2 regions of the Azospirillum sp. P4_B5 genome follow, and region 1 is predicted to be linked to the other one. Evidence: predicted binding sites of a transcription regulator. Region 1 holds the regulator's gene; the other holds the start of a gene.
The links. Region 1 encodes LexA, which represses DNA repair genes until DNA is damaged. Its sites were predicted from a motif close to ATGTTCTANTTTGGTTC; they were not measured.
Positions count from the first base shown of each region.

Region 2: the regulator LexA is predicted to act here: its motif matches at 5,804-5,820, upstream of recA (recombinase RecA).

Region 1 covers NZ_JBFUHT010000016.1:69,217-78,055, forward strand. The annotation lists gene AC1DVI_RS14505 (LysR substrate-binding domain-containing protein) at 1-110, shown strand, start outside; gene AC1DVI_RS14510 (glutathione S-transferase family protein) at 167-775, shown strand; gene AC1DVI_RS14515 (hypothetical protein) at 780-986, opposite strand; gene gltA (citrate synthase) at 979-2,292, opposite strand; gene gltX (glutamate--tRNA ligase) at 2,387-3,799, opposite strand; gene AC1DVI_RS14530 (ComEC/Rec2 family competence protein) at 3,964-6,141, shown strand; gene lexA (transcriptional repressor LexA) at 6,167-6,865, opposite strand; gene AC1DVI_RS14540 (molybdopterin molybdotransferase MoeA) at 7,034-8,251, opposite strand; gene moaC (cyclic pyranopterin monophosphate synthase MoaC) at 8,251-8,745, opposite strand; gene AC1DVI_RS14550 (GNAT family N-acetyltransferase) at 8,742-8,839, opposite strand, start outside.
Region 2 covers NZ_JBFUHT010000002.1:79,252-86,611, reverse strand. The annotation lists gene AC1DVI_RS02015 (AAA family ATPase) at 148-993, opposite strand; gene AC1DVI_RS02010 (Mpo1-like protein) at 1,110-1,508, shown strand; gene alaS (alanine--tRNA ligase) at 1,532-4,201, opposite strand; gene recA (recombinase RecA) at 4,648-5,727, opposite strand; gene AC1DVI_RS01995 (class I SAM-dependent methyltransferase) at 5,952-6,455, shown strand; gene AC1DVI_RS01990 (PAS domain S-box protein) at 6,477-7,360, opposite strand, start outside.

The sequences.
Region 1 (8,839 bases):
GTGGTGTGCTCCGCGCTTTCCGGCACTGGCTGCTGGCGGAGGCCGCTGCGGATCGGGCGCGGCTGGAGCGGCTCGGCATACTGCTTCCGCAGGGCCACGCTGGCACCTGACTCCGTTTCGTGTTTATATCCGCCATCGGATGGATTTGGAGTGGAGACACGCCCCCATGCTGCGCCTTTACGACAACCTGTCTTCCGGAAACGGCTACAAGTGCCGGCTGCTGCTCCACAAGCTGGGCCTTGCCTATGAACGGGTCGAGCTGGACATCGACCGGGAGGAGACCCGCACTCCGGAATTCCTGGCCCGCAATCCGAACGGCCGCATCCCGACCCTGCAACTGGAAAACGGCAGCCACCTGCCGGAATCCAACGCGATCCTCTGGTATCTGGCGGAAGGCACGCCCTATCTGCCCGACGACCGGGAGGGACGCGCGCGGGTCCTGCAATGGATGTTCTTCGAGCAGTACAGCCACGAACCGAACATTGCCACCGTGCGCTTCTGGATCACGCACCACGTGGAGATGACGGAGGAGCGCAAGCTGGGGCTGGTGACCAAGCGCCGGCTCGGTTACGACGCGCTGGGCGTCATGGAAGGGCATCTGGCGGAGCGACGCTTCTTCGTGGGCGAGCGCTTCAGCGTCGCCGACATCGCGCTCTACGCCTACACGCATGTGGCGGAGGAGGGTGGGTTCGACCTGTCCGGCTATCCGGCGGTGCGCGCATGGATGGAGCGTGTGGCGGCGGAAGGGCCGCACATCCCGATCACCCAGGGCTAGACGATCAGATCAGCACCACCGCGGCGATCATCGCCACAATCACCGCATAGAAGAGGATGCGGCGAAGCCGCCGCGACAGCGGCGGCTTGTTGTCGTTCGCGACGGGCTGGCCCTGACGGACCCGCCGCGCCGGAACGATGAACGCAGCCGGGCTGCGGGCGGCTCCGTCGGAGCCACCCGTCCCGATGTGTGCTGTCGGCCGGTTAGCCACGCTCGGCCAGCGGGATGAAGTCCCGCTTGGTCGCGCCGGTGTAGAGCTGACGCGGACGGCCGATCTTCTGGACCGGGTCCTCGATCATCTCCTTCCACTGCGAGATCCAGCCGACGGTGCGCGCCACGGCGAACAGCACGGTGAACATGCTGGTCGGGAAGCCCATCGCCTTCAGGATGATGCCCGAGTAGAAGTCGACGTTCGGGTACAGCTTCTTTTCGACGAAGTACGGGTCCTCAAGGGCAATCTTCTCCAGCTCCATCGCGATGTCGAGGAGCGGCTCGTCCTTGATGCCCAGCTCGGCCAGAACCTCATGGCAGGTCTTGCGCATGACCTGGGCGCGCGGGTCGTAGTTCTTGTAGACCCGGTGGCCGAAGCCCATCAGACGGAAGTTGTCGTTCTTGTCCTTGGCACGGCGGACGATCTCCGGGATGCGATCGACGGAGCCGATCTCCTCCAGCATCTTCAGCACGGCCTCGTTGGCGCCGCCATGGGCCGGACCCCACAGCGAGGCGATGCCGGCGGCGATGCAGGCGAACGGGTTGGCGCCCGACGAACCGGCCAGACGGACGGTCGAGGTGGAAGCGTTCTGCTCGTGGTCGGCGTGCAGGATGAAGATCTTGTCCATGGCCTTGGACAGGACCGGGTTGACCTTGTACGGCTCGCACGGCGTGCCGAAGGTCATGTAGAGGAAGTTCTCGGCGTAGGACAGGTCGTTGCGCGGGTACATGAACGGCTGGCCGACCGAGTACTTGTAGGCCATCGCGGCGATCGCCGGGATCTTGGCGATCAGGCGGTGCGCGGCGATCTTGCGCTGCACCGGGTCCTCGATGTCCGTCGAGTCGTGGTAGAAGGCCGACAGCGCGCCGACGACGCCGCAGAGAACCGCCATCGGGTGGGCGTCGCGGCGGAAGCCGCTGTAGAAGCGGGTCAGCTGCTCGTGCACCATCGAGTGGCCGCGCAGTATGCCCTCGAACTCTTCCTTCTCGGCGGCGTTCGGCAGGTGGTTGTTGAGAAGGAGGAAGCAGACCTCCGGGAAGGTCGCGTGCTCGGCAAGGTCGTCGATGGCATAACCGCGGTGCAGCAGGATACCCTCGTCACCGTCGATGTAGGTGATCTTGGACTCGCAGCTGCCCGTCGAAGTGAAACCCGGATCGTAGGTGAAACAACCGGTCTCGGCGTAGAGCTTGCGGATGTCGATCACGTCCGGACCCGTGCTTCCCTTCATCACGGGCAGGCTGACCTGCTTGCCAGTCCGGTTGTCGATCAGGGTGAAGGTATCGGCCTTGTCCGCGGTTTGGGTCATCTCGGCACGTCCTTATCTTTAGGGTTGGGGCTTAACGCCCTTTTCGAATGCGCGCAGCATAGTTCTATGCCGGGCGGATATCAACGCACGGAAGTTATCCCCGTGCTGCAGTTGCGGCATCCTTCATCCGGGCCAGCGTTTCCGCGCGGCCGAGGAGTTCCGCCACCTCGAAGATGGGCGGCGACACGGTGGAACCGGTGAGCGCCGCGCGCAGCGGCTGGGCGATCTTGCCCAGCTTCTCGCCCCGCTCCTCGGCGAAGGCGCGGACCAGCCCTTCCAGGGTGGCGGCGGTGAAGTCCGCTTCCGCCTCGAAGCGGGCGGCGAGGTCGGTCAGGACGCCGCGGCCCTTCTCGTCCAACAGCGCGGCGGCCTTCTCGTCCATCGCCAGCGGACGGGCGGCGAGGTAGAAGCGGGCGCTCTGCGCCAGATCGACCACGGTGCGGGCGCGCTGCTTCAGCCCGTTCATGGCGCGGGTCAGCAGGTCGCGCTCCGACTCGGTCAGCGCGCGGCCAAGCTCGGCCTCCAGCCGCGGGGCGGCCAGACCCACGAGGCGGGCGTCGTCGGCCTGCCGCATGTAGTGGGCGTTCAGATTCTCCAGCTTGGCGAAGTCGAAGCGCGAGGGGGAGCGCCCGATGCCTTCCAGGTTGAACCACTCCACGGCCTGTTCGGTCGCGATGATCTCGTCGTCGCCGTGCCCCCAGCCGAGCCGCAGCAGGTAGTTGCGGATCGCCTCCGGCAGGTAGCCCATGTCGCGGTAGGCGTCGACGCCGAGCGCGCCGTGGCGCTTCGACAGCTTGGCGCCGTCCGGACCGTGGATCAGCGGGATGTGGCCGAACTCCGGAAGGTCCCAGCCCATGGCGTTGTAGATCTGGATCTGGCGGAAGGTGTTGGTCAGATGGTCGTCGCCGCGGATGACGTGGGTCACGCCCATGTCGTGGTCGTCCACCACCACCGCCAGCAGATAGGTCGGGGTGCCGTCGGCGCGCAGCAGGATCAGGTCGTCGAGCTGGGCGTTCTGCACCGTCACCTCGCCCTGGACGCGGTCCTTCAGGACCGTCTCGCCCTCCTGCGGCGCCTTCAGGCGGATCACCGGCTTCACGCCGGCCGGCGCCTCGGACGGGTCGCGGTCGCGCCAGCGCCCGTCGTAGCGCACCGGCTGGCCGGCGGCCTTCTGGGCGGCGCGCATCTCCTCCAGCTCCTCGGGGCTCGCGTAGCAGTGATAGGCGCGGCCGGCCGCCAGCATCTGCTGCGCCACCTCGGCGTGGCGGTCCTTGCGGGCGAACTGGCTGACCGCGTCGCCGTCCCAGTCGAGGCCGAGCCAGGACAGACCGTCGAGGATGGCGTCCACCGCGGCGTCCGTCGAGCGCTGGCGGTCGGTGTCCTCGATGCGCAACAGGTACGTGCCGCCGTGGTGGCGGGCGTACAGCCAGTTGAACAGCGCGGTGCGGGCGCCGCCGATGTGGAGAAAGCCGGTGGGCGACGGGGCGAAACGGGTGACGACGGTCATGGGTGGCTCAATTCCGGGTTCGGCGCTGCTACAGTGCTGCGGCGGCCGCGCGGCGGCTGCGGCGGTGCGACTGCGGTGGTGCGGTGGTGTAACACATTAACGGCGCCGGAGGCATTTGCCTTGCGCGCATAGGCGACAGTATGGCCCACGGGGTTGAAGAGGGCATGGCCGGGGGTTTGGCGGCGGAGGAGGGCGATGCCGGTCCTGTCCGTCGCGGCGTCGGCGCGCGCCTTTCCGCGGCGGCACTGGAGTGCCTCGCCGCGGAGCGGGAGCGCTGGGCGCTGTGGCTGCCGGTGGGGGCCGGGGCGGGCGTGGCGTTGTATTTCGGCCTGTCCGCCGAGCCCCCGCTCTGGCTGGGGCCGGGCGCTGCGGCGGGCTGTCTGCCTCTGCTGTGGCTGGCGCGGCGGCGTCTGGCGCCGGTCGTCCTGCTGCTGGGGCTGCTGAGCGTCGCTCTGGGCTTCGCCGCGGCGCAACTGCACAGCGTGGCGGCGATGGCGCCGATGCTGACGCGCGAGCTTGGACCGGTGCAGGTGACCGGGCGGGTGCTGGCGGTCGAGCGGCAACCAACCGGCACGCGGCTGATGATCGGGGAACCGACGGTGGAGCGGCTGGCTCCGGAGGCGACACCGGCGCGGGTCCGACTGCATCTGCCGGCCAAGGTGACTCCGCCGGAGGCCGGGACGGTGGTCCAGCTGCGGGCCATGCTCCACCCGCCGGCCGCCCCGGCGGAGCCGGGAGCGTTCGACCTGCAGCGGCGCGCCTATTTCGAAGGCTTCGGCGCGGTCGGCTTCGTCATGGGCGCTCCCGTCGCACAGGAGGCGCCACTGCCCGGTGGCTGGCGCCGGGTGACCGTGGCTTTCGAGCGGGCCCGTGCTGCCATCGCCGAGCGGGTGCGTGCCGTCGTGACCGACCCCGCGGGGGCCAGCGTCACCGCCGCCCTGCTGAACGGCGACGCGGCGGCGATTCCCGAGCCGATGATGGACGCCTTCCGCGACAGCGGGCTGGCGCATCTCCTGTCCATTTCCGGCCTGCATGTGGGCATCGCCGCGGGGATCGTCTTCTGGGTGGTGCGCGCGCTTCTGGCGCTGGTTCCCTGGGTGGCCCTGCGCTGGCCGATCAAGAAGATCGCGGCGCTGGCCGGCATCCTGTCGGCCATCCTCTACACGCTGCTGGTGGGCGCGCCCTTGCCGACGCTGCGGTCGGTGCTGATGACCGGCCTCGTCATGGGCGCGGTCATCGCCGACCGGTCGCCGATCAGCATGCGGCTGGTCGCCTTCGCCGGCATCGTCACCGTCCTGTACGATCCCGAAGGAATGCTGGGGCCGAGCTTCCAGATGTCCTTCGCGGCGGTCGTCGCCCTGATCGCGGCCTTCGAGCGGTTCACGCCCTGGGCGGTGCGTCGGCGGCGCGAGCTGGGCTGGCTCGGCCGAGGAACGATGACGTTGGGCGGCATCGCCTTTTCCAGCGTCGTGGCGACGGTCGCGACGACGCCCTATGGGCTCTACCATTTCCAGCAGGTCGCCTTTTACGGCGTGCTGTCCAACATGGTGGCGATCCCCATCACGACGGTGTGGATCATGCCCTTCAGCCTGCTCTCCTACCTGCTGCTGCCCTTCGGGCTGGAGGGGCCGGCGGTGACGGCGATGAGCTGGGGCGTCCGGCTGGTCATCGAAACGGCGGAGCGAACCGCGGCGCTGCCCGGCGCCACCGCGTTTCTGCCGGCCATGCCCGACGCCGCCATCGCCGCCGTCACGCTGGGCGGTCTGTGGCTGGCGATTTGGACGGGGCGCTGGCGCTGGCTGGGGCTGGTCGCCTTGACCGGTGGACTGGTCGCCCCGGTCTTTGCGTCGCGGCCCGACATTCTGGTGTCGGAGGACGGAAAGCTGATGGCCGTGCGCGGCGCGGAGGGGATTCTCAGCCTCTCCACCGTCAGCGACGGGCGGGTCGCCAACAGCTGGCGGCGGCGTGACGGCATGGAGAAGCCGGAGGAGAAGGGCGGTCAGGATGTCTGGCCGCTCGCCGGGGTCAGTCTGGACGGGCGGTTGCGCTGTGACGCTCTGGGATGCCTCTACCGTGCACAGGGCAAGACGGTGGCGCTGCTGCGCCAGCCGGACGCCTTGCCGGAGGATTGCGCGCTGGCCGATGCGGTGGTGACCGTGGTCCCGTCGCGCGGATGTCGGGCGCCGCTGGTCATCGACCGCTGGCGCCTGCGGCGGGAGGGCGCGCACGCGCTCACCCTGACGGACAAGGGCATCCGCGTCGAGAGCGTGCGTGGCCAGCGTGGCGACCGCCCGTGGACGATGGGAGGAACGCTCTCCGATGGAAAGACCGGGGCGCGCTGAACCGCCGCCCCGGAGCATCCCGCCGTCAGTACTTCCGCACCAGACCGACAAGGCGGCCCTGCACGCGGACGCGGTCGGCGCCGAAGATGCGGGTCTCGTAGGCGGCGTTGGCCGGTTCGAGCGCCACGGTGTTGCCCTTGCGGCGCAGGCGCTTCAGCGTGACCTCGGCGTCGTCCACCAGGGCGACGACGATCGAGCCGTTGTCCGCGCTGTCGCAGCGCTGGATGACCACCGTGTCGTGGTCGAGGATGCCGGCCTCCACCATCGAATCGCCGGCCACCTCAAGCGCGTAGTGGTCGCCCATGCCGAGCATGGCGGCGGGAATGTCAACGAAGGCGGAACCGTCGCGCAGCGCCTCGATGGGCGTGCCCGCGGCGATGCGGCCGTAGAGCGGAAGCTGCACCGATTCGGACGCCGGGTTCGCCTCCCGTCCCGCGAAGCTGAAGTCACCCTTGATGACGTTGGGCTGGAACTTGGCGCGCGGCGGCCGGGTCCGGGCAGTCTCCAGCCCCTCCGGCAGCCGCAGCACCTCCAGCGCGCGGGCGCGGTGGGGCAGGCGGCGGATGAAGCCGCGCTCTTCCAGCCCGGTGATCAGACGGTGGATACCCGACTTGGACTTCAGGTTGAGAGCGTCCTTCATTTCATCGAAGGAAGGGGACACACCGCCCTGTCCGAGCCGCTCGTTGATGAAAAGCAGCAATTCATGCTGCTTGCGCGTGAGCATTTGTGCCTCCCGACCGGTTCCGCACTAGATATGGAACAAAAGCAAAACGTTCCCTTATGTTCTAGTTTGGTTCTTAACCCCCGTCAAGCCCTACGGATGAAATCAATCGCAAATCGACGGACAGGACTCCCAAAGCGATTGCCAAAGGGATTGGGGGTGCAGAATGGATTAAAGCGACAGTACACCGCCGCTCAATGGGATCACCGTCACGCGGTCGCCGGCGGTTGCGGCGGGGGCCTGAGGCTCGCGGACGATCAAAGCGTCGGCTTGGGCCAGCCGGGACATCATCGCGCTGTCCTGGCGCGGGAAGGGGGTGGCGACCGGCTCGCCGTCCGGTCCGATGGACAGCGTGGCGCGCAGGAAATCCGTGCGGTCGTCGTTGGCCCTCAGCGGCGCGCCGAGCCGGACCGTGAGCGTGGTGTTCTCGGCGGGCAGCCCCTGGAGACGGCGAAGGACAGGCACCAGGAACAGCACGGCGGCCACCCCGGTGGACACCGGATTGCCGGGCAGGCCGAGCAGCGGCACGCCGTTCGCCGTCCCGAAAATCAACGGCTTACCGGGCTTCATGGCGACCCGGTAGAAGTCCAGAGACAGCCCGCCCAGCACATCGCGCACATGGTCGTGCTCACCTTGCGAGGCGCCACCCGTGGTCACCAGCAGGTCGCAGCCGGCCGCCCCGACGGCCATGGCGGCGAGATGCTCCGGGTCATCCTTGGCCACGCCGAGATTGTGCGCGACGCCGCCCTGGCTGGCGACCAGTGCGCACAGGCCGATCGCGTTGGAACTGACGATCTGGCTCGGCCCCAGCGGATCGCCGGGCAGGGCGATCTCGTCTCCGGTGGCGAGCACGGCGACCCGCGGGCGGCGGTGGACGCGCAGCCAGGGCAGATTGGCCGCGGCGGCCAGGGCGACGTCGCGGGCGGTGAGCAGCCGTCCCTTGGGAAGGAGGTTCTCTCCGGCGGTGAAGTCCAGACCGGCGGGGCGGATGAAGCGGCCCGCGGGCACGGCGCGCCCGACGCGCACGCGGTCCCCGGCGTCTTCGCAATCCTCCTGCATCACCACGGCGTCGGCCCCGGCGGGCAGTGGGGCGCCGGTGAAGATGCGCACGGCCTCGCCGGCGCCGACCGTTCCGGCGAAGGCGTGGCCGGCCGCGGACTCGCCGATCCGGCGCAGCGTGACCGGCGCATCCGCCGACGCCGGATCGATGTCGGCGGCGCGGACGGCCCAGCCGTCCATGGCGGCGGCGGCGAAAGGCGGCTGGGTCAGCCGGGCGACGGCGGGCTCCGCCAGGACGCGCCCCAGCGCGTCGGGCAGCGGCACCGTCTCCGCCGGCAGGGCGGTGAAGGCGGCGAGAATGCGGGCGCGGGCTTCACCGACCTGCAGCATCAGACCGCGCTCCCCCATTCGCCGCTCTTGCCGCCGGCCTTGTGGAGCAGCTTGACCTCGGTGATGGTCATGCCGCGGTCCACCGCCTTGCACATGTCGTAGACGGTGAGTGCGGCGACCGACACGGCGGTCAGCGCTTCCATCTCCACGCCGGTTTGCCCCCTGAGCTTGCAGGTGGCGGTGATGTCCACGGCGTTGCGCTCGGGGTCGCAGGTCAGGTCCACCTTGACCGAGGTCAGCATCAGCGGGTGGCACAGCGGGATCAGGTCCGGCGTGCGCTTGGCCCCCATGATGCCGGCCAGCCGGGCCACCGACAGCACGTCGCCCTTCTTGACGCCGCCCTGGAGGATGAGCGCCAGCGTTTCCGGCTGCATCAGGACGGAGCCGCGGGCGGTCGCCGTGCGTTCCGTGTCGGCCTTGCCGGACACGTCCACCATCACCGCGCGGCCTTCGGCGTCGAAATGGGTGAAGCCGCTTGCGGGCTGGTCGGTCATAGGGGTTTCTCCATGAACAGGCTCAACGGGTCCGGGCCGTAGGGGCCGAAGGGACCGCGGTCGGCGAAGCCCTGCTTGCGGTAGAGCGCGATGG
Region 2 (7,360 bases), on a different contig from region 1:
CACTCCACACCAGATTGCGAAAACGAACGCTCGCGGTCCGGCGCCCTCTGTCAGAGCGCCGGGGCGGTAATTCGCATTCGGTTCAGGTGCGGGGTCGCTTGCATGGGTTCAGGCTGCCCCAGAAGGACGGCCGCGGTCAAGCGCTTCCTAGCGCCCTTCCCGCTTGGCGAGAAAAGCCAGCCGCTCCAGCAGATGCACGTCCTGCTCGTTCTTCAAAAGCGCGCCGCACAGCGGTGGAATCAGGCTGCGGGCGTCCTTGGCGCGCAGGGTCTCGGGGTCCACGTCCTCGACCATCAGCAGCTTGATCCAGTCGAGAAGCTCCGAGGTGGAGGGCTTCTTCTTGAGACCCGGCACTTCGCGCAGGCTGTAGAACAGCGACATCGCCTCGCGCAGCAGGTCCTGCTTCAGGCCGGGATAATGGACGTCCACGATCCGCTCCATCGTGTCGCGGTCGGGGAAGCGGATGTAGTGGAAGAAGCAGCGGCGCAGGAAGGCGTCCGGCAGTTCCTTCTCGTTGTTGGAAGTGATGATGACGAGGGGACGCCGGGCCGCCTTGACCGTCTGCCGCGTCTCGTAGACGTGGAACTCCATGCGGTCGAGTTCGAGCAGCAGGTCGTTGGGAAACTCGATGTCGGCCTTGTCGATCTCGTCGATCAGCAGCACGGGGGGTTCCGGCGCCTCGAACGCCTCCCACAGCTTGCCGCGCACGATGTAGTTGCCGATGTCGTGCACCCGCTCCTCGCCAAGCTGGCTGTCGCGCAGGCGGCTGACCGCGTCGTACTCGTAGAGGCCCTGCTGCGCCTTGGTGGTGGACTTGATGTGCCAGGCGAGCAGCGGCTTGTTCAGGGCGCGGGCGACCTCCTGGGCCAGCACGGTCTTGCCGGTTCCCGGCTCTCCCTTCACCAGCAGCGGGCGCTCGAGCGTGATGGCCGCGTTGACGGCCACCATCAGGTCGTCGGTGGCGACGTAGGAATCGGTGCCGGTAAAGCGCATGCCAGTCGGTTCCGCGGTATTGTTCGTTGACCCGCGCATCCTTCCAGCACGGCGGGCGTCATGCAAGACGGAACCGCCACGGGCCGCCCGGCGTTCCCCCGCGGAAGGAGTCCGTCATGGCGACCGATCCGAATTTTTGGCCCGATTATCTGGAACAGCACCGCGACCCGACGAACCGGGCGTTGCACGTCGCCGGCACACTGTCGGCGGCGACCTTGCTGACGGTGGGACTGGCCCGCCGCGACTGGCGGGCGCTCGTGGCGGCACCGCTGGTCGGCTATGGCGCGGCGTGGCTGGGCCATTTCCTGGTGGAGCGCAACCGGCCCAAGACGCTGGACGCGCCGCTGGCCTCGCTGGCCGCGGATGTCCGCATGGCCGGGCTGGCCCTGACCGGACAGCTGGCGCGGGAATACCGACGCTACGGCATTCCCGACCGCCCCGGCCTCGTGATCCGCAGGCACCCGCCGAGCACACCCGCGTTGGAGCCGGTGCACTCGGACGAGAAACGCAGTTAGGAGGCGGCCTTCGCCGAAGGTTTTTAAGAGGCGGCTTTCGCCGCCACGGCCTTCTCGATGGCCTCGACCGCGGCGGGGGCCAGCGCGGCATCCGGACCGCCGGCCTGGGCCATGTCCGGACGGCCGCCGCCGCCCTTCCCGCCCAGGGCCTCCGCACCGACGCGCACCAGATCGACGGCGCTGATCTTGGCCGTCAGGTCGTCGGTGACGCCGACGACGATGGACGCCTTGCCCTCGTTCGACGCGATCAGAACGACCACGCCGGAGCCGACCTGCTTCTTCAGCTCGTCGGCCATCGGCTTCAGGTCCTTGGCCGGCAGGCCTTCGACCACGCGGGCGGCGAACTTGACGCCCGCAATGTCCTTGGCCTCGTTGCCGCCCTCGGCCTTGGCGCCGCCACCCATCGCCACCTGACGGCGGAGTTCGGCCAGCTCGCGCTCCATCTTCCTGCGCTCGTCGACCAGGACGGCGAGGCGGGACGGAACGTCCTCCGGACGGACCTTCAGGACGGATGCCGCCTCGGTCAGCAGATGGTCGCGCTCCGACAGCCACGCCTTGGCGCCGGTGCCGGTCAGCGCCTCGATGCGGCGCACGCCGGCGGCGACGGCGCCCTCGGCGACGATCTTGAACAGGCCGATGTCGCCGGTGCGGCGGACGTGGGTGCCGCCGCACAGCTCGATGGAATAGTCGCGGTCCAGCTCACCGTGCGGGCCGCCCATGGAGACGACGCGCACCTCGTCGCCGTACTTCTCGCCAAACAGCGCCATGGCGCCGGATGCGCGGGCTTCGTCCGGAGACATCAGACGGGTGACGACCTCGCTGTTGCCGAGGATGCGGCGGTTCACCTCGTCCTCGACCGCGGCGATGTCCGCCGGGGTCAGGCCGGTCGGCTGGCTGATGTCGAAGCGCAGGCGCTCCTGGGCGACCAGCGAGCCCTTCTGGGTGACATGCTCGCCCAGGCGGCGGCGCAGCGCCTCGTGCAGCAGGTGGGTGGCCGAGTGGTTGGCACGGATGGCCGAACGGCGCTCCGTGTCAACGCGCAGTTCGACCACGTCGCCGACCTTCAGCGTGCCCTTGGTGACCGTGCCGACATGGGCCCAGACGGCGCCCAGCTTCTTCTGGGTGTCGGAGACGGCGACCTCGGTGCCCTCGGCGGAGAAGATCACGCCGGCATCGCCGACCTGACCGCCCGACTCGCCGTAGAAGGGCGTCTGGTTCACGATGACCAGCACCTCGTCCCCGGCGGCGGCCTGCTCGACGCGGGCGTCGCCCTTGACGATGGCGGTCACCTTGCCCTCGGCGACCTCGGTGTCGTAGCCGAAGAACTCCGTGGCGCCCAGCTCGTCCTTCAGCTCGTACCACAGCTTCTCGGTCGTCGCCTCGCCCGAGCCGGCCCAGGATTCGCGGGCCTTGCGGCGCTGCTCGTCCATGGCGGCCTTGAAGCCGCTCTCGTCGACCGGGCGGCCCTGGGTGCGCAGCACGTCCTGGGTCAGGTCGAGCGGGAAGCCGTAGGTGTCGTACAGCTTGAAGGCGACGTCGCCGGGCAGCGGCTGCCCCTCGCCCAGGCGCCCGACCTCGTCCTCCAGCAGGCGCAGGCCGCGCTCCAGCGTCTGCTTGAAGCGGGTCTCCTCCAGCTTCAGCGTCTCGACGATCAGGGCGCGGGCGCGGTTCAGCTCCGGATAGGCGTCGCCCATCTGCTGGATCAGCGCCGGAACGAGGCGGTGCATCAGCGGCTCGCGCGCGCCGATCATGTGGGCGTGGCGCATGGCGCGGCGCATGATGCGGCGCAGCACATAGCCGCGGCCCTCGTTCGACGGCAGCACGCCGTCGGCGATCAGGAAGCAGCAGGAGCGCAGATGGTCGGCGATGACGCGGTGCGAGACGGCGTGCGGGCCGTCCGGCGCGGTCTTCGTCGCCTCGGCGGAGGCCACGATCAGCGCCCGCATCAGGTCGATGTCGTAGTTGTCGTGCTTGCCCTGAAGCACGGCGGCCAGACGCTCCAGCCCCATGCCGGTGTCGATCGACGGCTTCGGCAGGGCGATCAGGTCGTCGGGACCGCGCTGCTCATACTGCATGAACACGAGGTTCCAGATCTCGATGAAGCGGTCGCCGTCCTGGTCGGGCGAGCCCGGAGGACCGCCGGCGATGTGCGGGCCGTGGTCGAAGAAGATCTCCGAGCAGGGGCCGCAGGGACCGGTGTCGCCCATGCGCCAGAAATTGTCGTCGGTCGGGATGCGGATGATGCGGTCGTCCGACAGGCCGGCCACCTTGCGCCAGATCCCCGCCGCGTCCTCGTCGGAGCTGTGGACGGTGACCAGCAGCTTGTCCGCCGGCAGCCCGAACTCCTTCGTCACGAGGTTCCAGGCGAAGGCGATCGCGTCGTCCTTGAAATAGTCGCCGAACGAGAAGTTGCCCAGCATCTCGAAGAAGGTGTGGTGCCGCGCCGTGTAGCCGACATTGTCCAGGTCGTTGTGCTTGCCGCCCGCGCGCACGCATTTCTGCGAGGTGGTCGCGCGCGAATAGGGACGCTGCTCCGCCCCGGTGAAGACGTTCTTGAACTGCACCATGCCGGCGTTCGTGAACATCAGCGTCGGGTCGTTGCGCGGAACCAGCGGCGACGACTCCACGATCTGGTGGCCGTTTTTCGCGAAAAAGTCCAGGAACGTGCGGCGGATGTCGTTGGCGGTCTTCATAGGCTGTCCAGGCTCCGGCTACGGTCGGCTACAATCGGCGGCGCGGCCTTGTTCGCGGCCGAACCGTGCTTTTAACGTGACTTGCGGTGGCTGTCCACAGAGTGCCCGCGACGGGCTCCCACGCGGCGACAGGCCGCGTGGACGGAGCGCCACACATTTGCATGATCGTCGGCGAGGACGGGCGGTGGATGACCACCGCCCCGCCGCTCAGAAGGAGATGAGAGGATGCGGAAAATCCTCGAACTCCTGATCCTGCTGTTGCGGGCGCTCAAGCTGCTGCTTGAGATCCTGAACCGCTAGGACCGGGCCGGCGGWCGGGTGCTGGAACACCCGTCCGCCCAGCCTGAATGTAAGGTCTTTCCAGCCGTCCGGCAAGACGGCGAAAGCCCCTTCCCGGCGGACCGGAGAGGGGCTTTCACGCAGCGAAACCGGCTTGCCGCCCGGGATCACTCCGGGGTCGCGGCCTCGCCGTCGGCTTCCGGAGTGCCCATCATCGCGTCGGCGACGAGACCGGCGTTGCCGCGGATCTTCGCCTCGATGGAGTCGGCCGCCGCCGGGTTGTTGCGCAGGTAGTTCTTGGCGTTCTCGCGGCCCTGGCCGATGCGGGTGCCGTCATAGCTGAACCACGCGCCCGACTTCTCCACCACGCCGGCCTGGATGCCGAGGTCGAGAAGCTCGCCCACCTTCGACACGCCCTCGCCGTACATGATGTCGAACTCGACCACGCGGAACGGCGGGGCCATCTTGTTCTTCACCACCTTCACGCGGGTCTGGTTGCCCACCACCGTCTCGCGGTCCTTGATCGCGCCGATGCGGCGGATGTCCAGGCGAACGGAGGCGTAGAACTTCAGCGCGTTGCCGCCGGTGGTCGTCTCCGGGTTGCCGAACATCACGCCGATCTTCAGGCGGATCTGGTTGATGAAGATCACCAGGCAGTTCGACTTGGAGATGGAGCCGGTCAGCTTGCGCAGCGCCTGGCTCATCAGGCGGGCGTGCAGGCCGACGTGGCTGTCGCCCATCTCGCCTTCCAACTCGGCGCGCGGCACCAGGGCGGCGACGGAGTCGACCACCAGCACGTCGACGGCGCCGGAGCGCACCAGCGTGTCGGCGATCTCCAGCGCCTGCTCACCCGCGTCGGGCTGGGAGATCAGCAGATCGTCGATGTTCACGCCCAGCTTGCGGGCGTAGGACGGGTCGAGCGCGTGTTCCGCGTCCACGAAGGCGCAGGTGCCGCCGTTCTTCTGGGCCTGGGCGATGGCGTGCAGCGCCAGCGTCGTCTTGCCCGAGCTTTCCGGCCCGTAAATCTCGACGATGCGGCCGCGCGGCAGGCCGCCGATGCCCAGCGCGATGTCGAGGCCAAGAGAGCCGGTGGAAACGACCTCCGTCTCGACCGTGTTCTCGCGGGCGCCGAGCTTCATGATCGAGCCCTTGCCAAAGGCGCGCTCGATCTGCGCCAGAGCGGCATCCAGGGCCTTCTGCTTATCCATGGAATCCTTCTCGACCAAACGAAGCTGTGCGGACGACATGCCCGTCTCCCCTTGTTAGATCACATCCGCGGCCCCAGGGCCAACGATCTCACCAACGGTCATTCGGTGAGAGGGAATGTACCAGCTTTGTTCCTCTCCGCAAAGCCCTAAGTTCCGCGAATGTTCTCGTCCGAATGTAGGAACGATCCGCCGCCGCGCAACGGAATTCCAACTGCGGCGTTCAAGAAGGGAAGCCTCGCCAACAACGCCCAAAAAAGCCGGACATGAACACAGCCCATTCCACGCTCGACCGCATGATCGACCGCCTCACGACACAGCGTGTGGCGCTCGGCTGGGCCGCCGGCTGCGTCGCGGGGAGCCCTGGTCTGGTGATGGAGATCGGTCTGGGGAAGGGCCGCACCTACGACCATCTGCGCAGCCTGTTCCCACCGCGCGACATCCTGGTGTTCGATATGGGAGCGCGCGTTCCCGCCTCCCTGCGTCCGGACGATGACCGGCTGTTCCTCGGTGACTTCCGGGACACGCTGCCCGCCGCGACGGAGCGCTTCCGCGGTGCGGTGCGGCTGGCCCATGCCGACATCGGCAGCGCGCGGGAGGGCGAGGAGGAGGGCATCCGCAACTGGATTGGCGGGCTGATCGAACCCTTCCTGGCACCGGACGCGCTGGTTCTGTCGGACCGCCCGATCGGCGCGGGGCGTCGCGGCTGGGAGCCGGTCGACGTACCGGGAACGGAACGCTGGGCCTATCACGGCTGGCGCGTCGGATAGGCGCCACCGTCATCCACGCCGCTACTTCCCGTCCCGGATGACCTCCTTCACCTTGGAGGCAAGCTGCTTCAGGGAGAAGGGCTTGGGCAGGAAATGCGCGACCTCGACCCCGTCGATCTCGCCCAGCCGATCCTCGGCGTAGCCGGAGATGAAGATGACGCGCATGTCGGGCCTCATCTGCCGGACATGGCGGGCCAGGGTCGGGCCGTCCATCTGCGGCATCACCACGTCGGTGATCAGCAGGTCGATGCGGTTGCCGTCCGTGCCGAGCTGCTGCAACGCCGCCTCGCCGTTCTTGGCCTCCAGCACCTGATAGCCCTTGTTGCGGAGCGCGCGGGCGGAGAAGACGCGCACGGCGTCCTCGTCCTCCACCAGCATGATGGTGCCGGAGCCGGTCAGGTCGCTGCCGCGCCGCTCGCGCGGCTCGCCCTGGTCGGGACGGGCCTCGCCCTTGTGGCGGGGCAGCAGGATGGTGAAGGTCGTCCCCTCCCCCTTCTCCGATTCGACCAGCACGAAGCCGCCGGTCTGGCGGACGATGCCGTAGACGGTGGACAGCCCCAGCCCGGTGCCCGACCCCACGCCCTTGGTCGTGAAGAAGGGCTCGAAGATGCGCTGGAGATTCTCCTTGGGGATGCCGCAGCCGGTGTCGATCACCTCGATGGACACATAGTCGCCGGGCGGAATGGTCTCGTGCTCGCGGCGCTGCGCCTGCTCCACCACATGGTTGGAGGTGACGATGGTCAGCCGCCCGCCCCCGGCCATGGCGTCGCGCGCATTGACCACGAGGTTGATGATCACCTGTTCCAGCTGGTTCTGGTCCACCTTCACATAGCCGATGTCCCGGCCATGGAGCATCTTCAACTCGATGTTCTCGCCGATCAGCCGGCGCATCAGGTTGCCAAGCT